2 regions of the Salinivibrio sp. ML323 genome follow, and region 1 is predicted to be linked to the other one. Evidence: riboswitches for the same ligand, from Rfam matches in the RefSeq annotation. Region 1 holds a riboswitch; the other holds the start of a gene.
What was found. Region 1 has a riboswitch for lysine ahead of lysC (lysine-sensitive aspartokinase 3). Riboswitches for the same ligand answer to the same signal wherever they lie in the genome.

Region 1 (8,329 bases):
ACTTCTGACTGCCTGAGTAAACCGCATCCAACTGCCATTCATCGACTTTCAACGGCACGCCACCGAGTGAGGTCACCGCATCGACAATAGTGAGGCAGCCATGCTCGCGCGCCAAGGTGGCAAGGGCCTGTGCATCTGAGCAAGCGCCTGTGGACGTCTCAGCATGGACAAATGCGACAATGCTAGCCTCCGGGTGCGCTTTCAAAGCCGCTTCAACCTTTTCAGGATTGACCGGATCGCCCCAAGCATCATCAACCATCACCGCGTGTGCGCCACAGCGTTCCACGTTTTCTCGCATCCGGTCGCCAAACACGCCATTGCGACACACGATCACTGTGTCGCCAGGCTCCACCAAATTGACAAAACAGGCTTCCATCCCGGCACTCCCGGGGGCAGAGACCGCAATGGTAAACGGATTTTCGGTTTGAAAAGCGTACTGCAGCAGCTGCTTGACCTCATCCATCATGGCAATGAATAAGGGATCAAGATGCCCCAATGTCGGCTTACTCAATGATTGCAGCACCGATGGATAAATGTCAGAAGGGCCTGGCCCCATCAGTGTGCGAGCGACAGGTTGAAAAGACTGAATATCGGAAATTGCACGAGCCATCACGAATCCTTGTTGTTGGTACCGAAGCTCACCGTTATAGCATATTTTTTCGCCATCCCCCTAGCCTCTGGCACATGAACTGTGTGATCGCTAGCGTCGATTTGCTTTTCTTGTCAGGGTCGATAATGGGCAATGGCCTTTTCTTGCCTGGGTGAGAGGCAGGCGCTGGGCAGCGCTCCTATCGAGCGTAAAAACACGGTTGACACCCTGCGATCACACCCGTAATGTTAAAACTGTTCATGCGGTCACCGACCCATGACTGAACATGCAGAAGAGGTGCATTTCTCAGGCAGTTATCAAGCGGAGCCCCACTCCTAAGCATGATAACCAGGGGAGACAATGCCGAGGTGGCGTACGTTCGGGGTCGATACGCTGCCGGCCTTGAAGGCTGAATCCTTCAGGCTGTCACTTGTCATCCATATGGACAGACAGGTGGAGCGCTTCTGGCAGACTACACCTGCCGTTTGCTCTTCCTACCTTGTCGCGGTATTTATCGCGGTCACGATGTGACTTCTGATGTTCCCCATCATTTTTAATTTTTTGACTCTGCTAGCCAGAGAGGGGAAAGGACGTGAGGCCATTACCATCAATTTCAGTCGCTAAGTTTGGCGGCACCAGTGTCGGGACGCTAGCGGCGATGCAGCAAAGCGCCGCTGTTATCGAGCAAAACCCGCAAACCCGTTTAATCGTGATCAGTGCGTGCGCCGGTGTGACCAATCATTTGGTCGCGCTGGCAAAAGGGATCAGCGACCCTGACGCGCGCCAAGCCAAATTAGACGCCATTCATGCCATTCACCAAGCAATATTGCAGCAACTTCCTGATTGCCAAAACACGCAAACAGCCGTCGACCACTGGCATCTCGCCATTGCCGAGTATGCCGAAAAAGCAGCTGCCACTCCGGATTCGGCCTTAACCGATGCGTTGGTGGCCTGCGGCGAGCTGATCTCGACCCATATTTTCACCCATTTACTCAACAGCCGAGGTATGGCAACAATACGGGCCGATGCGCGTGAATTGCTGCGCACCGACAGCCAGTTTGGCTGTGCCCAGCCTGACCCACAGCAGACGCAAACACAGTGCCACGACCAATTGCTTCCGCATTTAGCCACACACCGAGTGGTCACCCAAGGGTTTATCGGCGCGGATGCCCACGGACAAACCACCACCTTAGGCCGTGGTGGTAGCGACTACAGCGCCGCACTGTTCGCCGAAGCCGTGAACGCAGAGAGTTTGGCCATTTGGACTGATGTACCGGGGATTTATACCACCGACCCGCGGATTGCCGACCAAGCGCGCCCAATCAGTGAAATTAGTTTTAGCGAAGCCTCAGAAATGGCCACGTTTGGTGCCAAAATCCTTCACCCATCCACCTTAGTGCCTGCAGTGCGCCAACATATTCCTGTGTTTGTCGGGGCTGCGAGCGCGCCTGAGCAAGGCGGTACCTGGATCCGCGAACAAGCGCACTCGGCACCGCTGTTTCGTGCCGTCGCCTTACGTCGAAACCAAACCATGGTGACACTGACCAGCTTAAACATGTTCCATGCATATGGCTTTTTGGCCAAAGTATTTGAGGTTTTGGCACGATTTGAAATCTCGGTAGACTTGATCACCACCTCGGAGGTCAGTGTCGCTTTAACCCTTGATCAAACCAACACTCAGGGCGACGCACCGCAGCTGCCAGAAGCGGCTATCGCCGAACTGACCCAGTTATGTCATGTCGAGATCTGCGAGAACCTGGCGGTGGTGGCGCTGATTGGCAACGAGATGAATCATACTGCTGGCGCGACAGCGCCGGTGTTCAGTGCCTTAGCACAACACAAACTACGCATGATTTGCTACGGTGCCAGCAACCACAATGTCTGTGTGGTGGTTGAAGATGACGATGCCACCCAGGTGGTGCAGCGGTTACACGCGGACTTATTTGAATAATAAAGAAGCCAGCACAGCTAATGTGCTGGCTTCTTTCGTTAGCCGTTTAAGTTCGGCCCGAGCCATTTTTCCGCTTCTTCGCTGCTCCACCCTTTGCGTGCTGCATAGCTGTCTCGCTGATCGTTTTGGATCTTCGCCACCGCAAAGTAGCGTGACTCAGGGTGGGAAAAATACCAACCTGAGACCGACGCCCCCGGCCACATCGCGTAGCTTTCAGTGAGTGTCATCCCCGTATGCGCTTCTACCGACAGCAATTGCCAAATTTTGCCTTTCTCACTGTGTTCAGGACAGGCGGCATAACCCGGCGCTGGCCGGATCCCTTGGTATTGCTCGCGGATCAGCGCGTCGTTATCGAGCGTCTCATCGGGCGCATAGCCCCACAAGGTGATTCGAATTTGCTGATGGAGATACTCTGCAAAGGCTTCTGCGAGTCTATCGGCGACCGCCTGGATCATGATCGCGTTATAATCATCCCCTTTCGCTTTGTATTCTTCCGCCAGGGCATATTCGCCAATACCACCTGTGACCGCAAATGCGCCAATCCAATCCGGCTGGCCACTGCTTTTTGGCGCAATAAAGTCCGACAAGCAATAGTTGGCACCACGTGGCTTTTTCGTTTGCTGGCGCAAGTGGTTCAGTATAGTGAGCGTCGCTTGGCGAGACCCATCCTCATAGACCTCAATATCATCATCAATGCTATTGGCAGGAAAGAGGCCACACACCCCTTTTGCCGCCACCAAGCCTTCTGCCTCGAAACGATCGAGCCAAGCATTGGCGTCCTGGTACAAACGACGCGCTTCCTCACCCACCAGTTCGTGATCCAAAATCGCCGGGAATTTGCCACTAAGTGACCAAGTCATAAAGAAGGGTGTCCAGTCGATATACTGACGTAAGGTTGCTATCGAGACATCATCGTACACATGGACGCCCGGCTTCGCCGGTTGCGGAGGCACATAGTTTGTCCAATCCGTTTGCCACTTATTGTCGCGCGCCTGCTCAAGGGACACCGGTGCCGTGCGCGGGGTTTTACGCTGGTGCTGCTCACGTACAGCGGCATAGTCTTTAGCTAAACGGGCTACAAAATCCGGTCGCTGCGTCTCGGATAATAACGATGAGCATACCCCCACCGCACGTGACGCGTTGGGCACATAGACCACGGGCGCATGGTAATGCTGCTCAATTTTCACCGCGGTATGGGCTTTGGACGTGGTCGCGCCGCCAATAAGTAGAGGAATATCAAATCCTTGGCGCTCCATCTCTTTCGCCACGTTCACCATCTCATCTAACGATGGGGTAATCAGGCCAGATAGACCAATAATATCGACGTTTTCTTCTCGCGCCACCGACAGGATTTTATCGGTCGGCACCATCACGCCGAGATCAATAATCTCGAAGTTATTACATTGCAGCACCACACCAACAATGTTTTTGCCAATGTCATGCACATCCCCTTTGACCGTGGCGAGCAAGATCTTGCCATTGGTCTGTCCTTGCTGCTTTTCAGCATTGATGTAGGGCTCAAGGTAAGCCACCGCCTGCTTCATCACCCGTGCCGACTTCACCACTTGTGGCAGGAACATCTTGCCTTCACCAAACAAATCCCCGACCACGTTCATGCCTGCCATCAACGGGCCTTCAATCACTTCTAGAGGTTTACTTGCCGCGGCGCGAGCCAGCTCGGTATCTTCAACAATAAACTCGGTAATGCCTTTGACCAGTGCATGTTCAAGGCGCTTTTCCACTGGCCAACTACGCCACTCTGCGGTTTCTGCGACCTCGCTCTCCCCGCTATCGCGATAGCTGTCGGCGATGTCCAGCAAACGCTCTGTCGCCCCATCGTCTTTGTTGAGAACCACATCTTCCACTGCTAGGCGCAAAGACTCGGATAAATCATCATAAATCGCCAATTGACCGGCATTGACGATCCCCATGTCCATGCCATTTTTGATGCAGTGATACAAAAACACCGCATGAATAGCCTCACGGACGGGATTGTTGCCTCGAAACGAAAACGACACATTTGAGACGCCGCCCGAGATCATGGCATGCGGCAGAGTTTGTTTAATGTCGGCCACGGCGTTGATGAAATCAACCGCGTAGTTATTGTGCTCATCAATGCCGGTGGCAACCGCAAAAATATTAGGATCGAAAATAATGTCTTCCGGTGGAAAGCCAACTTGCTCGACCAGAAGGTGATAGGCCCGCGTACAGATTTCCACTTTCCGCGCCTGGGTATCAGCCTGTCCTTGCTCATCAAACGCCATCACGATCACTGCCGCGCCATAGCGACGGACTAAACGTGCTTGGTGTAGAAAGGCTTCTTCTCCTTCTTTGAGCGAAATAGAGTTGACGATGCCTTTACCTTGAATGCACTTGAGGCCAGCTTCAATCACCTCCCATTTGGAGGAATCAATCATCACAGGCACACGGGCAATATCCGGCTCCCCCGCGCAAAGGTTGAGAAATCGCACCATGGCCTTTTCGGCATCCAACATGCCCTCATCCATATTGATATCGATGATTTGGGCGCCGTTCTCCACTTGCTGCAATGCCACTTCAAGCGCTTCGTCATATTGCTCTTCAACGATTAAGCGTTTAAAGCGTGCTGAGCCGGTGACATTGGTGCGCTCCCCCACGTTGACGAACAAGCTATCAGCATTAATGGTCAGGGGCTCGAGCCCAGACAAACGGCATGCCACAGGATGATCAGGAAGCGCGCGTGGCGCATGTTGCTTCACCGCGTCGCTAATCGCTTGAATATGTTCGGGCGTAGTGCCACAGCACCCCCCGACCAAGTTGATAAAGCCAGACGCCGCCCACTCATCAATGTGTGTCGCCATCTCTTCGGGAGAAAGCTCATACTCGCCAAAGGCGTTGGGCAACCCCGCATTGGGGTGGACGGAGACAAAGCCCTCACAAATATCGCTCAGCTCTTTGACATACTGGCGCAATTCAGCTGGCCCAAGTGCGCAGTTTAAGCCAAACGACAGTGGCTCAACATGACGCAACGAGTGATAAAAAGCGGCGGTGGTTTGTCCGGATAAGGTGCGTCCAGACGCATCAGTGATGGTGCCGGAGATCATAATGGGTAAGCGAAAACCGCGGGCATCAAAGACCTTTTCAACCGCAAACGCGCATGCTTTGGCATTCAAGGTATCAAAAATGGTCTCCAACATGATGATATCAACACCGCCGTCAATGAGCGCTTCGGTGGACTCGGCATACACGTCGACTAACTGATCAAAGCTGACATTGCGAAAGCCCGGGTCATTCACGTCTGGAGAGATTGAACACGTTCGGTTCGTCGGCCCTAACACGCCCGCGACAAAACGGGGTTTATCCGGCGTTTTCGCCGTCCACGAATCAGCAACCTCACGCGCAAGCCGGGCTGCCGCGCCGTTGATTTCCGCACTCAGCGCCTGCATGTCGTAATCAGCCATCGCGATTTGGGTGGCGTTAAAGGTGTTGGTTTCAATAATGTCCGCGCCCGCCGCCAGATAATCACTGTGTAGCGAAGCGATCTTATCAGGCTGCGTCAGCACCAAGAGATCGTTATTGCCTTTCACATCACAGTGCCAATCTTTAAAACGTTGGCCACGATAATCGGCTTCGCTCAGTGCCAAACCTTGGATCATGGTGCCCATGCCACCATCGATCACTAGAATACGGTCGCGCAGTTGCTGTGTTAGTCGGTCCATACTATTACGCTTATCATCTTCCTCGTTGCAGTCATTTCATCCTACCACAGCGGAAATGGAAATCTAGACGTCTATAAATAACAATTTATTTTGATCTATTTCAATTCAGCTGTTCGTTTTGAAAGCGATTTCTATTAATATTTCGACACACTTTTTCATTCCCTCATTGCACTAGGAAGCGGCATGTCAACCTACGCAATCCTCAGCTTTATGGCTGCTGCAGCCATCTTTATCGCTTTTATTAATAGTAAAATCAGCCGAGTACAAACCACGATCGCCATCACCGCCAGCTCGCTCCTACTGTCTTTGCTGATAGTGATCGCCGGTCAATACCAAGCAATTCCACTAAAAGCCATGGCCGAGCAAATACTGACAGATATCCACTTTGATACGTTTTTGCTCAAAGGCGTCCTCGGCTTTTTGCTCTTCGCAGGGGGGATTGGCGTCAAGCTTCCCTCTTTCTCCGACCAAAAGTGGGAGATCACAACCCTGGTGATCGGCGGGCTATTGGTCTCTGTGTTGTTAATCGGCTCCGGTATCTGGGGCGTGTTTCAACTGATTGGCATCCCCTTTGATTTCCTCTACTGCCTGTTATTTGGCGCGCTGATATCGCCCACCGACCCCATCGCTGTGCTTGCTATCGTCAAAAAGCTGCAAGCACCGACGCGGATCACCACACAAATTGAGGGAGAGTCATTATTCAATGATGGTGTGGGTATCGTGATCTTTGTGACCCTTTTTACCCTAGCCTTTGGCGACAACAACCCGACGGTGGGCGGTACCATTGCCTTGTTTTTACAAGAAGCCGTTGGCGGGGTTTTATATGGCCTAGTGCTGGGCTATCTTTTCCATCGCTTGATTTGTGCCACTAACGATCACTCGATGGAATTGCTATTAACGCTGGCTATCCCCAGCGCTGGCTATGTCTTGGCCGATATGCTGCATGTCTCTGGCCCGCTGGCAATGGTGGTATCGGGGATCATGATCGGTAACTGGACCCGCTTTATTGGCTTTTCCAAAGAAAGTGAAGATCACCTCGACCACTTCTGGGAATTAGTCGATGAATTTCTTAACAGCCTACTCTTTCTCCTCATCGGGGTTAGCTTGCTGCAAATCAGTTTCCATAAAGAAGACTGGATCATTATGGCGGCGGTGGTTCCTATTGTGCTTCTCGCCCGTTTTATTAGCGTGAAAATGTGCTATCTCGGTTTCAACCGCTTTCGTTCTTATAACCCTTGGGCGGTGCGTATATTAAGCTGGGGTGGGTTACGTGGCGGTCTCGCACTGGCGATGGCGATGGCCGTGCCCGCTGGCATCATGGTGGTGCCGGAAAAAAATATCGATGTTCGCGAGCTGATCCTCATCATGACCTACGCGGTGGTGGTGTTTTCCATTTTGGTGCAAGGCTCAACCATGACAGGCATGGTTGATAAAGCAAACGCAGCACAAGACGAAATGGATACACATCAAACCTAAATCCACACAGCTCCCTAAGCAAAAGGCGTCCGCGGGCGCCTTTTTTTATTCATCCAGGGTAAAGTTAGACGCAGAGAAGGTATCCAAGTCGAAGGGCGTTTGCTGGTAAACACAATAGTTTAGCCAGTTGGCAAACAGTAAATGGCCATGGCTGCGCCAACTCACATACGGTGGCTGGGAAGGATCGTCATCCGGGTAATAATTAAGGGGGACAGCCGGCTCCATCCCTTCTTCTAAATCCCGATGATATTCATGATGCAAGCTATGAGAATCATACTCAGGGTGACCGGTGACAAACACATTGCGCTTATCTTTCGTCGCCGCCAGATAGGTACCCGCTTCATTAGAGGTTGCTAAGATGTCGAGATCCGTATGCTCTGCAAGATAGTTAGGCGAAAAATCCGCATAGCGCGAGTGGGGCGCTAAGAAACTATCATCAAAGCCGCGTAATAGCGGATGTTTGCATAAGTCAGCATTAATGTCGTGCTGATAGACACCCGATAACTTCTCCTTACGAGTTTTCTTTGGCAAGTCGTAAAGTAGCTTTAAGCCCGCTTGCGCGGCCCAACAGATATAGAGGGTTGAAGTAACGTGTTGGTGCGCCCAATTCATCAC
Region 2 (21,642 bases), on a different contig from region 1:
TGAGCATACCAACAAGATCCTCCCCATGGTTGATGAAGTATTGGCAGAAGCGGGGGTTGAACTGGCGCAGTTAGATGCGCTGGCGTTTGGCCGCGGGCCAGGAAGCTTCACCGGTGTGCGTATTGGCATTGGTATTGCACAAGGTTTAGCGTTTGGGGCGGATGTACCCATGATTGGTGTCTCAACATTGGCAGCGATGGCAGCACAAAGCTATCGGCTACACAACGCGACCCAAGTACTGACGGCGATTGATGCGCGTATGAGTGAACTCTATGTCGGCCAATATCGGCGGACTGACACTGGCGCATGGCAGTGTGTCGGTGAAGAGAGGGTCGTCGCCCCGGAAGCACTCACCCCTGACTGTACTGAGGGAGTGTGGACATTGGCAGGAACCGGTTGGGCAGCCTATCCTGATCTAGCCGCTCGCTTGGCATTGCAGACGGCGTCGTCAGAGGTGTTATACCCCCAAGCACAAGATATGCTGGAGATTGCTAAGCATGCGTATCATGCGGGAGACATGGTCGCAGCGGAACTTGCTAGCCCCACATATCTGCGGGACAAAGTCACTTGGAAAAAGTTACCCGGGCGCGAATAACCCCCATGAGGCCGGCAGCATAGGACGTGAATATGGTATCGATTAACGGTGTATCCTCCCCACAGACAAACCGGCCTAACCACCCCCAGCGCACAGGCAAAAAGCCGCAAACCACGCGCAAGCAAACGCCCAAGACGACACAGGTGGCTAAGGCGGTGCGCCAACGTGTCGATCCCGCCGCGATTGCGCAAGCCGAGCAGGCGAAGCAAGAGTACGTGCAATATGATTTGCCGGACGGTCGCGGCCGTCAAGCGATGGCTTCCTATTTCGCGGTGTTAAATCAAGCCAGGCGAGAGGAACTGATCAACTTAGTGGGCGTCGATATCTATGTATGATGTGGCGTGAAAGGAGCCTGATATGAAATCTTACTTGTTTGCCTTATGCGGCGTGCTATTACTGAGTGGCTGTACCAGTTTGCCTGAGTCATTAAAAGGCCGGATGGACCAGCCCGTGACCGAATACCCGGTGGTCGCGAAAATGACCCAAGCAAATCAAGGAGAAGAGGTACGCCTGGGTGGCTTGATTGTCGGGGTGAATAACCGTGAGCAGGACTCCGTGGTTGAAATCGTGGCCTTGCCCACGTCGACAGCGGGTCGGCCTGATATCGATGCCTCTTCACTGGGGCGCTTCAAAGCGATTTTTACTGGCTTTATTGAACCGGCTGATTATGCCAAAGGCCGGCCAATAACGGTGTTGGGCGACTTTCAGGGCCGTCAGGCGGGAAAAGTGGGGGATTACTCCTATGATTACCCCGTGCTTAGGGTAAAAGGACATCAGCTGTGGGATATTGAACAGCATGTGGTTGATGATGACAGACCTTATTGCTACGGCTTGTACTGCTCCCGAGTGCGCATTGGCGTTGGCACGGGACGGGTGCAAAGCGTGATTAGTTTACCTTATTAGCCCTCAAATGGGATCGTGATGATGACACCGCCATTGACGGAGACATTCGAGGCATTATTGGCGTCTGATCCGGCAGCACTCGGGTTATCGTCTGGCTTAACGCCGACCTCGATGCGACTTAATGATGTGACAGTGGCAGCGGCAATACGCCCGGCGACCGGCTTAGCGCCAACATTGGTTTTTTTACATGGTTGGCAAGACAACCTGGCGAGTTTTCATTCGCTGATCCCCACGCTGCCCCAAGACTACGGGTTACTGATGTTTGATTGGCCTGGGCATGGTTTGTCTGAGCATAAAGCCGGGGATTATCATTACCCGTTTTTCGATTATCTCGACAGTTTGCATCAAATCCTTCACCAGACACCTTGTTCGCAATCGGAGCAAACGGGGCCCGTCATATTGGTGGGGCATTCATTGGGAGGCCTAGTGGCCAGCTGTTATGCAGCCAGCTTTCCAGCATCAATCGCGGGGGTTATCTCGATAGAAGCATTGGGGCCTATTGTTGAGCCTGAACATAAAATCACCGAACGCATGGCGAAAAGTCTCAATCAGCGCTTAAATTCAGTGCAAAAAACACCACGTCTCTTTGATTCTGCGATGAAGGCGCTACAATTGCGCGCATCCATTAATAAAGTCGCCGGTCAGTTATTGATGCCACTGGTTGCTCGCGGGATTGAGACATGCAGCCATGGTGTGCGTTGGCGTCATGATCCCAAACTTGGTGGTGAGCCCCTGTATCGCATGGCGCCCGGCCATGGAGAGTCGATTATTCGAGCGATTGAATGCCCTGTGCTGGCGATTCGCGCGACAGATGGGTATCCTGCGCTTCGCTCTGCCGATGCCGCGCAACGAGCCACGTGGTTTAAGCAATTGACACTCATTGAGATCCCCGGGACACACCATTGTCACCTTCAGCAACCGCAACAAACTGTGTCGTTAATAACGGATTTTGTGACCAAAATTCAAACGCGCACTTAAAATGCTCGTGTAAAAATAATGTTAACGCTATGGTGGGCAGGTTAAACACCTGTTTGAATTATGCCTCGCGTCGATCGAAGCAGGCAAAATAGCCTGCAAGCTAACACATAGGAGAAAGCCAGTGGAAAAGGTATGGCTTAATCGTTACCCGTCGGATGTGCCGGCGGAAATAGATCCAGATGCCCATCGCTCTTTGGTCGAGATGTTTGAACATTCTGTCCAGCAGTACGCGGATCAAACTGCCTTCATGAATATGGGGCAGGTCATGACATTTCGTAAACTGGAAGAGCGCAGCCGTGCGTTTGCTGCCTATCTACAAAACGAGCTGAAACTGAAAAAAGGCGATCGCGTTGCCATTATGATGCCGAACTTGCTGCAATATCCGATTGCCTTGTTTGGTATTTTACGAGCCGGTTGTGTGGCCGTGAACGTGAACCCGTTATACACCCCTCGTGAGCTTGAGCACCAATTAACGGATGCCGGAGCAAAAGCGATTGTGATTGTGAGTAACTTTGCTCACACGCTAGAGAAAGTGGTCGACAATACGCCGGTTAAACACGTGGTACTGACCAGTTTGGGCGAACAGTTGCCACGTGCCAAAGGGACCCTGGTTAACTTCGTGGTCAAATACGTCAAAAAAATGGTGCCTAAGTATCATTTGCCGCATGCCACCTCCATGCGCCAAGCGCTGCGCCGAGGCCGACGTATGCAATATGTGAAGCCTTTTTTGAAAGGCGAAGACATTGCGTTTCTACAATATACCGGTGGCACCACGGGGTTGGCGAAAGGCGCCGTGCTCACGCATAGAAATATGTTAGCTAACGTTTATCAAGCTAAAGGGACGTATCAGCCGGTACTTAATGCAGGTGAGGAGTTAGTGGTCACCGCATTGCCGCTTTATCACGTCTTCGCGCTCACGGTGAATTGCCTATTGTTTATTGAAATGGGTGGGCAAAATCTACTGATCACCAATCCACGCGATATTCCAGGTTTTGTCAAAGAGCTACAAAAGTACCCGTTTACAGCCATTACAGGTGTGAACACGCTGTTTAATGCGCTGCTCCATAACGAAGACTTCCATGAGTTGGACTTTTCTAACCTGCGCTTGACCGTCGGTGGTGGCATGGCCGTGCAAAGGGCGGTCGCGGAAAATTGGAAAAAGCTGACTGGCAAGCATCTGCTTGAAGGATACGGGTTAACGGAATGTTCGCCACTGGTAGCGGCCTATCCTTATGATTTACGTGACTACAACGGCTCCATTGGATTGCCCGTGCCATCGACCGAGGTGCGCATCGTCGATGATCAGGGTGACGATGTGGCGGACAACCAGCCGGGTGAGTTGTTAGTGCGTGGCCCGCAAGTGATGCAAGGGTATTGGAATCGTCCCGAGGCGACACGAGAAAGTATCGACGAACAAGGTTGGTTAGCCACTGGTGATGTGGTGCAGTTCGATGATGATGGTTTCTTGCATATTGTCGATCGCAAAAAGGACATGATCCTTGTCTCTGGTTTTAATGTGTATCCCAATGAAGTGGAAGATGTCGTTGCGTTGCATGACAAGGTGCTAGAAGTTGCCGCCATTGGCCAGCCAGATGAGAATTCTGGGGAAGTGGTTAAAATTTGTGTGGTCAAAAAAGATCCGTCGCTTACGCGAGATGATCTTGTGGCGCACTGTCGCAAACACCTCACTGGATACAAGGTGCCACGGGTAGTGGAATTTAGAGATGAACTGCCTAAAACCAATGTGGGTAAAATTCTGCGTCGAGAGCTACGCGATGAACCACAAGCCACCGAGCAAAAAGCGTCAGCTTAATGCGAACCGAACCAGAAAAGGGTAAACTGTCGATAACGACTCACGAAATGCCGGCCTCGCCGGCATTTTCTTTATGGGCTTTTTTGTGAACTATCAACAAATCACCACCGATCAACAGCTGGTCGATATCTGCGCACATTTTCGAGACCAAGCCGTTGTGATGCTTGATACCGAGTTTGTCCGTACGCGTACCTTTTATGCACAACTGGGGCTGGTCCAGATTTATGACGGCGAGCAACTGGTGCTGGTTGACCCGCTAACCATTGATGATCTTTCCCCGTTATGGGCGCTGTTGACTGACACCCAGGTCACCAAGGTGTTACATGCGAGTAGCGAAGACTTAGAGGTTTTTCAGCACTACGCGGGCGTATTGCCCACTCCCATGATAGATACCCAAATCGTCGCCGCTTTTTTAGGTCATGGCGTCTCCGAGGGCTTCGCAAGCTTAGTGGAGCGTTATGTCGGCGTGAGCTTAGATAAAGGAGAATCGCGCACTGATTGGTGTGCGCGTCCCTTAACCGAAAAGCAACAACAGTATGCGGCCGCTGATGTCTATTACTTGCTGCCGCTTTATCAAGCGCTGACGCAAGCCCTATCCGATACGCAGTGGCATGACGCCATGGTAGAAGAGTGTGGTTTGTTGTGCCGTAAAAAGCAGTGGGTAAAGCCGGATGAAGCGGCTTATCTCGATATTAAGTATGCGTGGCAGCTTAAGCCTCAACAGTTAGCGGTATTGCAAAACCTTGCCAAGTGGCGAGCTAAGGAAGCGCGTCGCCGGAATATGGCTCTTAACTTTATCGTTAAAGAGCAAAACCTCTGGAAAATGGCGCGTTATGGTATTCGTACCGTTGAGCAAATGAACGAGCATGGGTTCGACAAATTTGAAGTACGCTATCATGCGCAAACCTTGATAAAGTTGGCCACCCAAGCGGATAAAATCCCGTTAGCCAAATGCCCGCCGGCCATCACACGTTTAGTTGATGAACCCGGGTATAAGTCGGTGATTAAAGCGATGAAGGAGCAGGTGCAAGCCGAGGCCGATAGATCAGGCTTAGCGCCAGAGTTTATTGGCTCCAAAAAGCAGCTTAATCAATTGATTACTTGGGTATGGCGAGAGGAGTGTCAAGAAGATAAACGCCCTGACTTAGCCTCGGGGTGGCGCTTGCGATTAGTGGGAGAAACATTGCTGACGATGATCCCTAACGCCCCAGGGGCATCGTCATCATCTCGCGCATAAACAAAAGCGGTGGCCTTGAACCACCGCTTTCTGTATTCGCCCGTTGTGATTGAGAGCTAGCTCTCTTTTCCCTCTTCGGGCAAGGTGACGTTCAGCTCCAAGACGGACAGATCATCATCGCCTTGTTCGAGGCTGACAGACACCTGGTCCGGTGCGATATCCACGTATTTTCGGATCACATCTAGAATATCTTGCTTGAGCTGGGGCAAATAAGTCGGCGCAGGGCTATCCGCACTGCGACGCTCGGCAACAATGATTTGTAAACGCTCTTTGGCAATATTGGCCGACTTTTTCTTTGATGGGCGGAAGAATTCAAGCAGTGCCACATTAGCCTCCGAATAAGCGTTTTAGGAAACCTTTGCGCTCTTCCTCAATAAAGCGGAAGGGGCGCTCTTCACCCAGCAGGCGCGCAATAGCATCTTCATAGGCTTGGCCGGCATCAGACTCTTGATCCAGTACCACTGGCTCACCTTTGTTAGAAGCGTGCAATACAGACTGACTTTCAGGGATGACCCCTAACAGTGGAATACGCAGGATATCTTCTACATCCTCAACACTGAGCATTTCACCGTTGGTCACACGCGCGGGGTTATAGCGAGTGAGTAATAAGTGATGTTTTACCGGATCCTCGCCGTTTTCTGCGCGGCGTGACTTAGAATCGAGAATACCAAGAATACGATCAGAGTCGCGCACGGATGACACTTCTGGATTTGTGGTCACAATCGCTTCGTCAGCAAAATACAGCGCCATTAATGCGCCGGCTTCAATGCCTGCGGGTGAATCACAAATAATGTATTCAAAGCCAAGTTCATCCATGTCTTTTAAAACGCGCTCGACACCTTCTTTCGTTAACGCATCTTTGTCGCGCGTCTGAGAGGCTGGCAGAATAAACAAATTTTCTACGCGTTTGTCTTTAATGAGTGCTTGATGCAGATTGGCTTCGCCGTTAATGACGTTAACAAAATCGTAGACCACGCGGCGCTCACAGCCCATCACCAAATCGAGGTTACGTAGGCCAATATCAAAATCAACCACGGCCGTTTTTTTGCCTGTCATGGCCAACCCGGTCGCCAATGCCGCACTCGATGTTGTTTTACCAACACCGCCTTTACCGGAGGTAATTACAATGATTCGTGCCATTCCTCTTCCTTATTCTCTTATAGCGTGAGGGGGTCAATGTGTAAGCTTTCTTGATTAAGCGAGACCATAGAAGGCCGCTCTATATGTTCTGATGGAATTTTATCACTGAGCCAATAGCTTCCTGCTACCGACAATAATTCTGACTGAAGGTTCTGACAATAAATACGCGCTTGTTTTTGTCCACTTGCACCGGCAATGGCTCGGCCACGCAAAACGCCATAGATATGAATACTGCCATCGGCAATCACTTCCGCGCCGGCACTCACATGATTGAGGATCACCAAGTCGGCGTTTTTTGCATAGATTTGCTGACCTGAACGCACAGGGGCGGTGACCACTTTTGCAGGCGGCTGAATCGGATCGGCAACTCGGGATTGCTTGCTCGACTTGAGCACGGCTAATTGCGCATCCAGCGCAAGCTCACGTGTATCATTGTGGGTGACGCCGGTCAGCCCAACGAGAATCATGCCTGTGGCTTGTAAGCACTGCTTTAAGGCACCGATATCAGGGCATCGTGATAGACGGCTAATGTCAGCGACAACAGGAGCGCCTTGAAAAAAGGCCGGTGCTTGGGTGACTTTCTCTGTCAAAACATTGGCAGCGGCAGCAAAATTATCGTCAACGAGGTGGAGGACGGAAAGGGTAAAGGTTGAGCCTTTCAACTCCGGTTGTTTGAGCATGTTATTCGATCCCGGTTTTGTCATTTAAACACGAGTCAGACGCGCATTATCAGACGTTGGATAGCATGGTATATTCACAGCGCCAATGCGGCAAGCAGGGTTTGCCGTTGATGCGGCATTTCTCCCTTTAATGGTGTTTTTTTAACATTTGAATGAGAAATGGCAGCAGAAACGTGTTTTGACACACTTTGCTGCAAAGCTTAACAAACCTTTACCCCAAGATGACAATCTATCGCCTGTAATATGGCACGCTCATGAGGACTTTTGAGATGTATTGCGCAATTTATCGTAGTAAAAAGAAAGAAGGCACCTATCTTTATCTTGCAGAGAAAGATAAATTTGATGATGTGCCCGAGGCACTCATGAATAGCTTTGGGCAGCCCGAATTTGCCATGATGATCAACTTAGACAAGCGCGATAAACTGGCAGCAGTTGACATCAATAAGGTTAAACAAAGCCTGCAAAGTGATGGCTTTTTTGTGCAATTGCCTCCGCCACCTGACGCGGCATTGCAGGCCATTCGTAATAAAAACGAAAAACTGTAAAAAGGATGACTATGCGCAAAGGTATGATTTCAGCCTCTATCGCGGCGGCACTCTTGGTGAGCCCTGTGATGGCCAAGCCCGGATTCGAGCAGTATGTGACCACCTTAAAAGCCGAAGCACGTGAGGCGGGCATCAGTGATGCGTTACTTGAGCGTGCCTTTAAGGACGTTAAATACCATGAGCGTGCAGTCAGCTCCGATCGAAATCAACCTGAGCGACGTCTCACGCTGGATGAGTATATTCCGCGTGCTGTGCCTGATTGGAAAGTCGCTCAAGCGAAACAACTGTATCGTGAACATTACGACACTTTGAAAGCCATTGGTGAGCAGTACCAGGTTCAGCCGCGTTTTATTGTGGCTTTATGGGGTGTAGAAAGTAATTTTGGCAAACTTCAGGGTAGTTATAATGTCATTGAAGCCTTATCAACATTAGCCTTTGATGGCCGTCGTGAGGCTTTTTTTCGCAAAGAGACCATGGCCGCACTGACGATATTAGAGCAAGGGCACATTGCGCCTGAAGCGATGAAAGGCTCTTGGGCTGGGGCGATGGGTCAATGCCAGTTCATGCCGAGTTCGTTTATTAACTATGCGGTCGATGGAAACCAAGATGGCAAAAAAGATATTTGGCAAACGGAAGCTGATGTCTTTGCGTCTGCTGCAAATTACTTAAAAAAAGCGGGATGGGATGATACCTACACGTGGGGACGGCAGGTACAGATCCCTGAAGGCATCGATCGTACTTTGCTTGGCACCAACAGTGAGAAAGCACACTCATTGAGTGAGTGGCAGACGCGTGGGGTACGGCGAATGAATGGTCAGGCGTTACCGGCCGTCGATATCAACGCTTGGTTGATTCAGCCTGATGATGGTAAAGGCAGGGCTTATCTTGTTTATAATAACTACCAGAGCTTATTGAAATGGAATCGCTCGCACTACTTTGCGTTAGCGGTGAGCCATTTGGCGGACAGAATTAAATTTGGTTAAGGGATAAAAAAAAGAGGCTGAGCGCCTCTTTTTTTATGCGGGAATATGGACTTAGGCTTCCTGACCTGGGATGAGGAAGTCTTCTTGCTTGGCCGCGCCGCTTTCAATCGCTTCGCGAATCACTTTAGGCATGCGGCCTTGGCCCGTCCAGGTTTTTTGTGAGCCATCTTCGCCCGTATATTGATATTTTGCTGGACGTGTTGCGCGTTTACCCGAGGCTTTACTCTTCGAAGCACCACCTAACAATGCCACGATTTCTTCTGGGCCAATACCGTCGGCTTCTAACATAGCACGGTATTTTTCTAACTTCTCTAAACGTTCTTTTTCTTTTGCCTCGGCTTGACGGTCAAGCTCTTTACGCTCTTCGACAACCGTTTGAAGTTTTTCTAATGCTTCATTAAGTTGTTCGGTTGACATTTCTTTGGCAAGTGCGCGCAAGCTACGCAAATTGAGTAAGGCTTTCATTGCATCAGACATTATTGGTTCCTATTTGATTTATATGTTAATTGAAAGAATGATAGCAGTATAATTGAAATATACAATATGGCCTATATTAATACGTCATATTGCGCATTAATTGCAAGTTAACTGCAAATTTGACTTTAATTCTATTGTCTTTTTGAAGCGAATGTCTAAAAAAATAGAAGATGAGACGTATTTTATTGGCACCGCGTAAGCTGGGGTTTAGTCGATGCTTTTTCAACCATAAAGAGTTGCGATGGTAAGCACGTTGTGTAGAATGCACCACGCTTAACGTAGAGGTGCGTTGTTTATCAGTCGTGCACAAGAGGGTGATTCCGATGAGAGTGCATAAAAGGAAGCAACGCCGAAGCCAATCAGGTCATCACACCGATTGAGCTGGGGCTGTTACCGAATAGGGGCAGCACTGCCATAGTACTTGGAAATACACTATGGAGCGCTACTGTATGTAGGAGGCAAGCTGTTTGCCGTGTGATACCACGCCTTACCGTCTTCATTTCTGCAGTAGATCTCCAACCACCTGGTTGACACTGAGATCATGAACTTAACAGATTTTTCTTCATCCGCTTTATCACTGCTTCCCCCTTTATTGGCTCTGGGCCTCGCGATTGCTACACGACGGGTTTTATTGTCCTTGGGTATGGGAATCGTACTGGGTACGGTATTACTGACCGATTTTTCTATCCTCTCTTCCGGACAGTACCTGCTTGAGGTGATTACTGGGCTATTTATCGCTGATGGAGGCTTAAATAGTTGGAACTTAAGTATTCTCGCGTTTCTTATTTTACTCGGGATGATCACCGCGCTTCTGTCTCTTTCTGGAGGTACCCGCGCGTTTGCCAATTGGGCGCAAAGCCGGATCAAGAGTAAACGTGGGGCGAAACTGCTCGCGGCGTTTCTCGGCGTATTTATCTTTGTTGATGATTATTTCAACAGCTTAGCGGTGGGGGCCGTCTCTCGCCCTGTCACAGATAGGTTTCACGTCTCGCGAGCGAAACTGGCTTACATTCTTGATTCCACGGCCGCCCCTATGTGTGTGATCACGCCGGCATCAAGCTGGGGGGCTTATATCATTACCGTGATTGGCTCTATTTTGGTGGCACATGGCGTCACGGATTACACGGCGCTAGGGGCATTTGTCACCATGATCCCAATGAACTTTTACGCCATTTTTGCCTTGCTGCTAGTGTTTGCGGTGGTTTGGTTTCAACTGGATATTGGCCCGATGCGTCAGTTTGAATATCAGGCGAAAAAAGGCAGTCGACTGGGCGATGAAAGTGAAAACTGCGCTGATATTTGCGACGACCTAGGGATTGAGGAAAGTGATAAAGGCAGCGTGGCTGATTTGGTCGCCCCCATTATTGTACTCGTCGTGGCGACGGTGGGTGCAATGTTATATACCGGCGGGTTGGCATTGGCAGCCGAGGATCAATCCTTTTCTCTGCTCGGGGCGTTTGAAAATACCGATGTCGGGATGTCATTGCTATGGGGTGGACTCGCGGGTTTAGCCGTATCCTTGGTGATGACAGCGAAACAAGGTATAGCGGTATCAGATATTGCGAAAACCCTTTGGGTGGGCGCAAAGTCTATGTTTGGCGCTATCCTCATTCTGTTATTTGCTTGGTCGATTGGTCATATTATTGGCGACCTACAAACAGGTCAATATTTGTCGTCCTTAGTGGAGGGGAACTTACCGGCGCAACTCTTGCCTGTAGTGCTCTTCTTGTTGGCGGCAGTGATGGCCTTTGCCACAGGGACGTCGTGGGGAACGTTCGGTATTATGCTTCCTATCGCGGGCGATCTTGCCGCGGCGACAGACATTGCACTGATGCTACCTATGCTCTCAGCAGTATTGGCAGGGGCGGTATTTGGCGATCATTGCTCACCGATTTCTGATACCACTATCTTGTCTTCAACAGGGGCACGATGTGGACATATTGACCACGTCGCGACTCAGCTCCCTTATGCCATTGGTGGGGCGATTGTCTCAACCGTCGGCTTCGTGGTGTTAGGCTTTACCGCGTCACTTCTCTGGTCATTGGTGACGACCGTGTTTGCGTTCGTTGCACTATGTGCTGGGTTAATGTGGCTTAAAAAGCGCCCGTGTAAATTGGTCGGTTAATTATCTAGCCTCGCCTTGGCGGGGCTTTTCTTTTTCTGCTAGTGCGGTAGCATGCCTGTTTATTTAATCCAGCTCGCCCACAATGGGCATTAGGTGTAGAGACAGTTATGGCTCAGTTATACTTTTATTATTCGGCAATGAACGCGGGTAAGTCGACCACCTTGTTACAATCGGCCTTTAACTACCAAGAGCGCGGTATGCAGCCTCTACTTTTTACCGCCGCGATTGATAACCGCTATGGGGTTGGAAAAATCAGTTCGCGAATTGGCTTAGAAGCTGATGCCCACCTGTATGACAATCAAACGTCGCTGTTCGAACACGTCGCGACCATCTTGGCGCAAGAGAAAGTTGACTGTTTATTGATTGATGAGAGCCAATTTTTAACCAAACAGCAAGTGCTCGAGCTGACTGATGTGGTGGATAAGCTGCGGATCCCCGTATTGTGCTACGGGTTAAGAACAGATTTTCGTGGTGAGCTGTTTGAAGGGTCACAATACTTGCTGGCGTGGGCCGATAAGCTCGTTGAACTGAAAACCGTGTGTCATTGTGGGCGTAAAGCGAGCCGAGTCATTCGCCAAGATAGCGAAGGCAATGCCATTGCCGATGGTGATCAGGTGGTGATTGGAGGCAATGAACGGTATGTCTCTGTGTGTCGCCGACATTACAAACAGATGCTCGGCTTACTCTAGACAGGATTGAGTGCGGTAAAGAACAACAAAGGCGAGCCGTAAGCTCGCCTTTTCTATTTGGCCGACCGGATTCAGCGCTATTTCGCCGCTTCTTGATCGACTGGCACAATTTCACTGGCATGGTAGCCTTTGGGTCCTTCCTGAACCTCATAGTTGACGGTTTGTCCCGCCTTTAATGTCTTATATCCGTCCATCTGGATGGTAGAGTAGTGGGCAAACACATCGCCTTCCCCTTCTACCGGACAAATAAAGCCAAATCCTTTTGCATTGTTAAACCATTTTACTGTACCAGTTTCCATGCGACACATCCTTCTTGCATCAAACTTTGCATACCTGTGATAAACGCGTTCATTTCACCTCGTCAATTTGACCAGCGCGGTACTGTCGCACCCTCACCCTTGCCAATGAACAGAAGTGATATGGCGAGTTTATCGACCACATGTTCCACTTTAGTAGATACTTTTAGGCAGTCAAGTGTGGGGTATAACTTATAACAGTAATGTAATATCAAATCGAAAAAGTGTGAGGAAGTGGCAATTATTCATTCAGAAACAGACATCTTAGTTGCATAGTTTTTTAGGGTTTTCTCCAGATGTTTTCGCTATTAAAAAAGTGTGATTGCAGTGATAGATATGCTATAACAGGCCGTAACTATTACTTTTTATTCTAATAACTGGCTCTTTTCCTCCTTAAGTGTATGGATTAGTGTGAGCGCTATTGGCATGATTCACGCAGTCTGCCTGCTTAAAAATGAAAATGAAGTGAATATTCTCGAGTCGAGAGAGATGTGTGTCTATGCTCACCTATCACGCTTGATGCGATCCGCTAACCGGCTTGTCGTTAGTCGGTATGCCTTAATTTTTATGCATTCTAGTGCAGGCACGAATGGTAGGTTTTTGTCGTACTCAGTGAACGAAATTCTGCGCGAGAGACTAGTGTGTAATACGGTGATTAACAATTGCTCAGGCAAACGATGTTCGCAATGAAAAGGTTGCTGGAATACAATCTGTGGCTTAACTTTAAGTATAGGTGGACGGGAAACGTGGATGGCAGTAGTGCCCCGCCACATCACTTACCGAGACACCCTAACAATGCATTGAATGAGTTATGAGTAATTGGAACCAGTGGGGTTTGCCTGACGCAGAGGCCGAATCGTCAGAAAAAACAAAGTTGCAACCACCATCAATGTACAAGGTGGTGCTAAATAATGATGACTACACTCCGATGGAGTTTGTGATCGATGTGCTCCAGACGTTTTTTGCCATGGATGTGGACAAAGCGACGCAAGTCATGCTGACGGTGCACTATGAAGGAAAAGCGGTCTGTGGCGTATTTACCGCCGAGGTTGCTGAAACGAAAGTGGCACAGGTAATGATGTATGCCAAAGAGCATGGCCATCCGCTACTGTGCACGATGGAGAAAGCTTAGCCGGCTCCATCACGCTTTAGCGCGGTTTTTGAGGGAGGTGCCTTTATGCTTAACAAAGAACTTGAAGCCAGTTTGAATGGCGCGTTTGCACGAGCGCGTGAAAAACGCCACGAATTCATGACGGTGGAGCACCTGCTTCTCGCGTTGATCGATAATGCGGCCGCGCACGATGCGCTGGTCGCGTGCCGTGCAGATTTGGAGGCGCTGCGCAAAGAACTTGATGCGTTTATTGAGCAAACCACACCGCTAATCCCTGCGGACGACGAGTCGCGAGAGACGCAGCCAACGCTGAGTTTCCAGCGCGTACTCCAACGAGCTGTTTTTCATGTGCAGTCATCCGGTCGTAGCGAAGTAAGCGGTGCGAACGTGTTGGTGGCGATCTTCAGCGAACAAGAATCCCACGCCGCTTATCTGCTTAAAAAGAACGACGTGAGTCGCCTTGACGTGGTCAACTATATCTCTCATGGCACCACGAAAGATGAAGGCGACGATCTACCCAGTAGTGACATGGGGGCTGATGAGGCCGGTGCGGAGCCGGGTGAAGATCGTTTGGAGAACTTCGCAACCAACCTCAATCAGCTCGCACGTGTTGGCGGTATTGATCCACTCATTGGTCGTGATAAAGAGCTCGAACGCACCATCCAGGTATTGTGTCGCCGTCGCAAGAATAACCCCCTGTTGGTTGGCGAAGCCGGGGTCGGTAAAACAGCGATTGCGGAAGGGCTCGCGTGGCGCATTGTTGAAGGGCAAGTGCCAGATGTGATCAAAGATTGCGTGATTTATTCGCTCGATATTGGCTCTTTGCTCGCGGGCACCAAATACCGTGGCGACTTTGAAAAGCGCTTTAAATCGATCTTAAAGCAACTCGAAAAAGAGGATCACGCGGTACTCTTTATCGATGAGATCCACACCATCATTGGCGCTGGTGCGGCGAGTGGTGGCCAGGTCGATGCCGCAAACTTGATTAAGCCGCTATTGAGTAGCGGAAAGTTACGCTGTATTGGCTCGACGACCTACCAAGAGTATGGTTCTATCTTCGAAAAAGAGCGGGCACTGGCGCGCCGTTTTCAGAAAATCGATGTGATTGAGCCCTCTATTGATGACACCACCAAGATTTTGATGGGTCTGAAGCCGAAATATGAGGCTCATCACGAAGTGCGTTACACCAACAAGGCGATTCGTGCCGCGGTCGAGCTGTCGGCAAAATACATTAATGAGCGTCATTTGCCAGATAAAGCGATCGATGTGATTGATGAGGCGGGGGCGCGGTGTCGTATGGCGCCAGCCAGCAAACGCAAGAAGACGGTCAATGTCCCTGACGTTGAGAGTATGATTGCGAAAATGGCCCGTATTCCTGAGAAGTCGATTTCGTCGTCCGATAAAGACGTGCTGCAATCACTGGATGACAAGCTCAAAATGCTGGTGTTTGGTCAAGATACTGCCATCACGGCGCTGTCTGAAGCGATCAAGCTGAGCCGCGCAGGCTTGGGCGATGATAACAAACCGGTCGGCTCGTTCTTGTTTGCCGGACCTACCGGGGTTGGTAAAACCGAGGTCACGGTACAATTGGCCCGCGCCATGGGTATTGAGCTGCAGCGCTTTGATATGTCGGAGTACATGGAGCGTCACACAGTGAGCCGCTTGATTGGCGCGCCCCCAGGCTATGTGGGGTACGATCAGGGTGGGTTGCTGACTGATGCGGTGATCAAGCACCCATACAGTGTGGTGCTGCTTGATGAAATCGAGAAAGCGCATCCAGACGTGTTTAACTTGCTCTTGCAAGTAATGGACAATGGCACCCTGACTGACAATAACGGGCGCAAAGCCGATTTCCGCAATGTCATCTTGGTGATGACCACTAACGCCGGCGTCGCCGAGACGGTGCGTAAGTCTATTGGCTTGATTCAGCAAGATCACAGTCATGATGCGATGTCGGAAATTAAGAAGGTGTTTTCGCCAGAGTTCCGTAACCGCTTGGACAACATCATTTGGTTTAACCACTTGGATGAACAGGTTATCTTGCAAGTGGTGGATAAGTTCATTGTTGAGCTACAAGCCCAACTGGACGCCAAAGGGGTGTCGCTTGAGGTGACGTCAGAGGCTAAGCGCTGGCTAGCGGAAGAGGGCTATGACAAGGCTATGGGCGCACGGCCGATGGGACGTGTTATCCAAGATAACTTGAAAAAGCCACTGGCTAACGAGCTGCTGTTTGGCTGTCTGGTTAACGGGGGGACAGTTCGTGTGGTATTGAAAGATAACCGATTGGACTTCCAATTCAGTGATCAAATGGAGCCGGCTTAATCGGTTCGAGAAAAAGCAAAACCCGGCATCGCTGCCGGGTTTTTTGATCGCGTTCGGAGGATTAACGCGAACGGAAAACGATGCGACCTTTGGACAAATCGTAAGGGGTCATTTCAACCGTGACTTTGTCGCCGGTCAGGATGCGGATGTAGTGCTTACGCATCTTGCCTGAAATGTGGGCAGTCACCACGTGACCGTTTTCTAGTTCTACACGGAACATAGTATTAGGCAACGTATCGAGTACGGTGCCTTGCATTTCAATTACGTCTTCTTTTGCCATTGAATCCTCTTAGGCCTCTTCTGGTAGCCAATTTTTTGACCGACAGATAATGCCTCTATTCTGAAAGTCTGTAAAGTTCGGGTGCGAATTTTACCCTGTTGGGGCGCTCCTTGCTAGAAAAAATAGCCACTATTGTGGAATAACCGGCCAGGTAAACGCCCGCCACTGCTGGTTGATAAAGCGTTGATGTGGATAATAGTCTGCTTTGTAGCGCATTGCTGAGCAGGCATCGATTTGATAGCCCAGATAGAGCCAAGGTAATCCGAGTGAGTTCGCCAGTTGTAGTTGTGCTTGAATACTGACGCGTCCGAGTGAGAAGCAGTGCTCTGGCTCGAAAAACGTATAAAGTGCACTTAACCCGTCGTCGACGACATCAGTTACGGCGATGGCAACCAGCGTAAGTTGGTGATGATCGCGTTGATACAAATGGATAAAGCGCGGGGATAACCAGTCACTACCGATAAAGTCGAGAAACGCTTGGCGCTTGGCAGGATACATATTGCCATCGGCATGGCGAGCGGCGATGTACCGTTGAAAGAGCGCAAACCAGTTAGCATCAAGCTGATCGCTCACTTTAACCTCTAGACGATTGAGCTGGCTTCGATGACGCTTTTGGCTTTTTGAGGGTTGATATTGGTTCACATCAATCCGAATCGCTTGGCAAGCCTGACATTGTGGGCAGTGCGGCCGGTAAATAAGGTTGCCACTACGACGAAAGCCAGCAGCTAATAGCGCGGCATATTTCTCGGGCGTGTGGTAATCCGCCGACATTACCACCGCCAGTTGCTCTTCCTGATCAGGCAAGTATTGGCAAGATGCTGCAGGCGTGACGCCAACTTGGATTCCCACACTCATTATGCTCTCCAATCTGCGATCTGCTGCGGTTGGCTGCTCTGGATAATGGGCTGGTCACGGTGTGCTTGCAACGCGGTGATAAACGCGTCTCGGGTCCAAGGTCTGGCACCCAAAGAGGCTAAATGTGGCGTCATCATTTGGCAGTCAATATAACGGCCACCCTGCTGCGCAAAATATTGACTGAATTGCCAAAGTGCAAATTTAGAGGCATTGGTGGCTTTGGAAAACATGGATTCACCACAGAATACGCGGCCCACGCAGACACCGTAAAGCCCGCCGACAAGCTGTGCGCCGTCCCACACCTCGACACTGTGAGCATCCCCTTGCTGATGAAGCTGGCAGTAGGCAACTTGCATCTCATCGGTAATCCAGGTCTGCTCAGGCCCACGAATGGCCGCACAGGTAGCAATCACCGTCTCGAATGCGCGATTGAGCGTGATGGTATACGCAGACTTTTTGGCGGCTTTACGCAAACTGCGACTGGCATGAAAATCAGAGGGCTTAATCACAGCCCGTTCACTTGGCGACCACCACAATAAAGGATCATCTTCGCCAAACCAGGGGAAAATACCACTGCGATAAGCCGACATTAGCCGCGCAGGTGATAGATCTCCCCCAATGGCGAGCAAGCCATCGGGGTGAGAGAGCGCTTCGCTCACGGGCGGAAAGCGAAAGTCATCTTGCGCTAAAGGCGGTAAAAAAAGGGTCATATCACACGCTCTCGTTACAAGCAGCTCATGAGTTGCGCATAGCGACCGTTACGTGCCAGCAAGTCTTGATGTGTGCCTTGCTCAATAATGCGGCCAGCATCCATTAAACACACAGTGTCCATATGTGCCAAACCAACCAATCGATGGGTAATGATCACCACGGTTTTATCCTGACAATGGTCTTGCAGTAAGGATAGGATCTCCGCCTCGGTTTGCACATCTAGGCCTTCGGTTGGCTCATCAAGTAACATAACCGGCGCAGGGTGCAAGAGGCCACGAGCAATCCCCAAGCGGCGGCGCTCGCCGCCTGAAAGCTGTCGTCCGCCATCGCCCAGCCACGCATCGAGTCCTTGACCCTCTAACAGTCCACCCAAGCCAACGCGCTGCAAGACAGTGGCGAGGGCATCGTCTGATGCCTCTGGGCAAGCCAGGGTGAGGTTGTCGCGCAGTGTGCCGTTGAACAGATCAACACTTTGCGTCACCACAGACATGGCGTCACGCAGCGCGGTTTCTTGCCATTGCGTGAGCGGCACCTCATCAAGGGTGATTTGACCTTGCGTGGGATCCCACGCCCGGGTAAGCAAGCTCAATAAGGTTGATTTGCCACATCCCGTTCTTCCTAACAGGGCGAGTGTTTGTCCTGGTGTGATGCGAAGAGAGATGTTTGAAACCGCGTCTTGTGCTGCGCCTGGGTACTGGTAACTGACATTATCAAAGCTAATATCGCCCACAGCAGGGCCAGTATGTCCTTGTGAGGGGAAGGGGACACTGGGCGCGCGCTCCGTGATCGCATTCAGTCGTTTCGCGGCGGTAAGCGTTTTGCCGAGGTATTGGAAGGCGGCAGTGATCGGCATCATCAACTCAAAACTGGCCATGGTCGTAAAGGCCACCATAGCAATCAGGGGGCCAGGCCTATGATCACCGACACCATCTGCCGCCAGCCAAATCATCGCCACCAGTGTTAGCCCTGTGGCCGCGACGAGCACAGCATTGGCTAATCCGGTGATGCGCGCCATATTGGCTTGTGCGTGCAGCATGGCTTGCTCGCTGTCATCGATGCGGGCGCGATAGCGATCACGTGCGCCAAATAAAGCCAGCTCGGCGTGGCCTTGTAACCAATCAAGCAGTGCGATGCGCGTGGCTGCATTTTGTTCCAACTGTGCACGGCCTTGATCATTACCCAAGCGATAAAAAAGGATCGGCAGCCCAATCAGTAACCCGAGCAAGATCAGTCCAAGCGCCATGCCAAGCATTGGGTCAAACCAACCTAGGAAGAAACTTACCGCCAGGATGCCCACGATACCAACCACCATCGGGCTGACTAGGCGTAGATAAACGTGGTCCATGGCATCGACATCGGCGACCATGCGATTAAGTAAGTCGCCATCACGCATATTCAGCCCTTGACCAGGAACTAATGGGGCGAGTTTACGAAAAAATGATACGCGTAAATCGGCCAATAGTTTGAAGGTGGCATTGTGGCTGACCACACGTTCAGCCCAACGGCCGAAGGTACGACCAATGGAAAAGCCACGCACACCGGCGGCGGGCAGCATGTAATTAAAGGTGGCAAGGCCCGCCAGGCCGGCGACAGCCGCAGCGGCAATAAACCAACCGGAGAGGGTGAGTAGGCCAATGGCGGCAAACAAGGTAGCAAACGCCAGCACCATACCTAGACTCAAACCGAACCAGTGGCGCTTATAGAGGCGGAGATAGGGCAGTAGTTCACGCATCGAGATTTCTCCTATCGGCGGAAGCCAGCATCTCAGCCAGCGGGCCGGTTTCAGCGAGAGTATGATAGGGGCCTTGTTGTACTAACTTTCCGTCCATCATCACCCAGACTTGGTCACTGTGGGCGAGCGAGTCTAAACGGTGCGACACCTGGACACAGGTCTTGGCTTGGGTTGCCCCACTCAAGGTTTCTAGCACGCGGTTTTCGCTATGTGCGTCTAGGCTTGCGGTTGGCTCATCCAGTACCCAGAGCGCACCATCTTGTAATAGCGCTCGCGCGACCGCAATACGCTGTGCTTGACCCACTGATAACCCGCCATTTCGGTCACCGACAGGATGCGCCAAGCCATCGGTCAGCCGCATCACGAACTCATCCACGTACGCTTGGGTCATCACTTGGTTGATGGTCTCAGGCGTTGCCTCAGGGTTAGCGAGGGCAATATTGTCGCGAATACTGCCATGGAAAAGTTGTGGGTTTTGCCCGACCCAGCTTATCGACTGACGCCAATGCGTTAAATCAAGTTCACTGCGTTCATAGCCATTAATGGTGAGGCTACCACGGTAGGGCAGAAAACCAAGCAGAGCGTTAAGAAGGCTAGATTTGCCCGCGCCACTGACGCCAACAAGCGCAACCTGTTCACCGGGTTGGATAGAAAAGCACATTGGCCCTGCCAATACGTGACCGTCGGGACTGAGTACCTCCAGGTCGTGCGCGATGATAGTGACGGTGGATAAATCAGGTGTGGCTTCACCTTGGGTGCCGGTATCTGGCTGGGCATCGAGAAATTCCACGATCGACTCGGCCGCCCCAATTGCTTGTGCCTTAGCGTGATAAAAGGTGCCGAGATCGCGCAATGGCTGATAAAACTCGGGGGCCAGCACTAAGACGAATAAACCGGTAAACAGCGAAATAGAGGCACCATAGTGACCAAAATCAAGCTCACCAATAAAGCTAAACCCAAAATAGACGGCGACAACGGCAATGGAAATGGCGGTGAAAAATTCCAGCACGGCCGATGATAAAAAGGCCAGGCGCAGCACTTCCATTGTTCGTTGGCGAAATGTGTGTGATGCGAGATGAAGCTGCTCGGCCTCCGCTTCAACGCGATTAAACAGCTTGAGAGTGGGCAGTCCACGTAAGCGGTCGTAGAAGTAACCGGATAAACGTTGTAGTGCCTTAAAGTTTTTCCGGTTGGCATCAGCGGCTTTAATGCCAACTAAGGCCATGAAAAAGGGGACCAGCGGCGCGGTGACTAAAAAGATCACGCCCGACGCCCAATTTATTGGGAAAACGGCAACCAAGATCACCAAGGGGATCAGCACGGCGATGGCCATTTGCGGCAAATAACGGGCAAAAAAGTCTTGTAACTCTTCTACTTGCTCTAAAATCAGGCTCGCCCAGCTACCTGCTGGGCGTCCTTGAATGCTCACCGGCCCCAACGCCTCGAGGCGATTCAGGATTAAATGACGAATATGTTGGCGAATCACTTCACCACAGCGGTAGCCCGTTTGCTCTTTGGCCCAGCTGCATGCTGCACGTGCTAATACGACGCCAGCTAACGCCAGAAAACTGGGGAGTAGGGTGAATTTATCCGTTTGTTCAATAATCAATTGGTGCAGCAGGTGGGCGAGAAGTGCTGCTTGGGCAATCAAAAGCACACCGGAGAGGAGTGCAATACTAATCGTCGCAACTAACCAGGGTTTGGCTAACGTGCTCTGCGACTTGAGCCATTGGGTTAGCGCCCGCTGTTTAGATTTATCCATATCGTCTTATTGTTTTATGAGAGCCTACAAATAGGCTGGGCAGGCCACCGAATGGCGGCCTGCATGAGAGCGTGGGCTTACTGATTATTCGCCAAGGCGTCGAGATAGCGCTCGGCATCTAATGCGGCCATACAGCCGGTGCCTGCAGAGGTTATCGCTTGGCGATAAACATGATCCATCACATCACCGGCAGCAAACACACCTTCAACGCTGGTTTGAGTGGCATTGCCATTGAGGCCCGACTCGACCTTGATGTAGCCATTTTCCATCTCTAATTGACCCGCAAAAATATCGGTATTAGGTTTATGGCCAATTGCAACAAACACACCCATCACATCCAGTGTTTCGGTTTCATCACTTTGGGTGTCTTTCAAGCGTGCTTGGGTCACACCCATTTCATCGCCTAGT

Region 2: linked by a shared signal. The riboswitch ahead of BZG13_RS05180 (Na+/H+ antiporter NhaC family protein) and the one ahead of lysC (lysine-sensitive aspartokinase 3) in region 1 are both predicted to bind lysine.

What each region holds. Positions count from the first base shown of each region.
Region 1 is NZ_MUES01000001.1:1,361-9,689, reverse strand. It holds gene BZG13_RS00045 (pyridoxal-phosphate-dependent aminotransferase family protein) at 1-610, opposite strand, end outside; lysine riboswitch at 874-1,061, shown strand; gene lysC (lysine-sensitive aspartokinase 3) at 1,182-2,540, shown strand; gene metH (methionine synthase) at 2,579-6,238, opposite strand; gene BZG13_RS00030 (cation:proton antiporter) at 6,422-7,714, shown strand; gene metA (homoserine O-acetyltransferase MetA) at 7,760-8,329, opposite strand, start outside.
Region 2 is NZ_MUES01000005.1:41,137-62,778, forward strand. It holds gene tsaB (tRNA (adenosine(37)-N6)-threonylcarbamoyltransferase complex dimerization subunit type 1 TsaB) at 1-595, shown strand, start outside; gene BZG13_RS05125 (hypothetical protein) at 628-930, shown strand; gene BZG13_RS05130 (Slp family lipoprotein) at 953-1,498, shown strand; gene BZG13_RS05135 (alpha/beta fold hydrolase) at 1,517-2,476, shown strand; gene fadD (long-chain-fatty-acid--CoA ligase FadD) at 2,598-4,289, shown strand; gene rnd (ribonuclease D) at 4,375-5,526, shown strand; gene minE (cell division topological specificity factor MinE) at 5,583-5,852, opposite strand; gene minD (septum site-determining protein MinD) at 5,854-6,666, opposite strand; gene minC (septum site-determining protein MinC) at 6,684-7,346, opposite strand; gene BZG13_RS05165 (YcgL domain-containing protein) at 7,616-7,891, shown strand; gene BZG13_RS05170 (lytic murein transglycosylase) at 7,903-8,874, shown strand; gene BZG13_RS05175 (H-NS family histone-like protein) at 8,926-9,351, opposite strand; lysine riboswitch at 9,623-9,804, shown strand; gene BZG13_RS05180 (Na+/H+ antiporter NhaC family protein) at 9,893-11,476, shown strand; gene BZG13_RS05185 (thymidine kinase) at 11,584-12,165, shown strand; gene cspD (cold shock domain-containing protein CspD) at 12,243-12,464, opposite strand; gene clpS (ATP-dependent Clp protease adapter ClpS) at 13,273-13,593, shown strand; gene clpA (ATP-dependent Clp protease ATP-binding subunit ClpA) at 13,639-15,894, shown strand; gene infA (translation initiation factor IF-1) at 15,956-16,174, opposite strand; gene BZG13_RS05210 (arginyltransferase) at 16,304-17,029, opposite strand; gene aat (leucyl/phenylalanyl-tRNA--protein transferase) at 17,029-17,739, opposite strand; gene cydC (heme ABC transporter ATP-binding protein/permease CydC) at 17,754-19,472, opposite strand; gene cydD (heme ABC transporter permease/ATP-binding protein CydD) at 19,465-21,234, opposite strand; gene trxB (thioredoxin-disulfide reductase) at 21,312-21,642, opposite strand, start outside.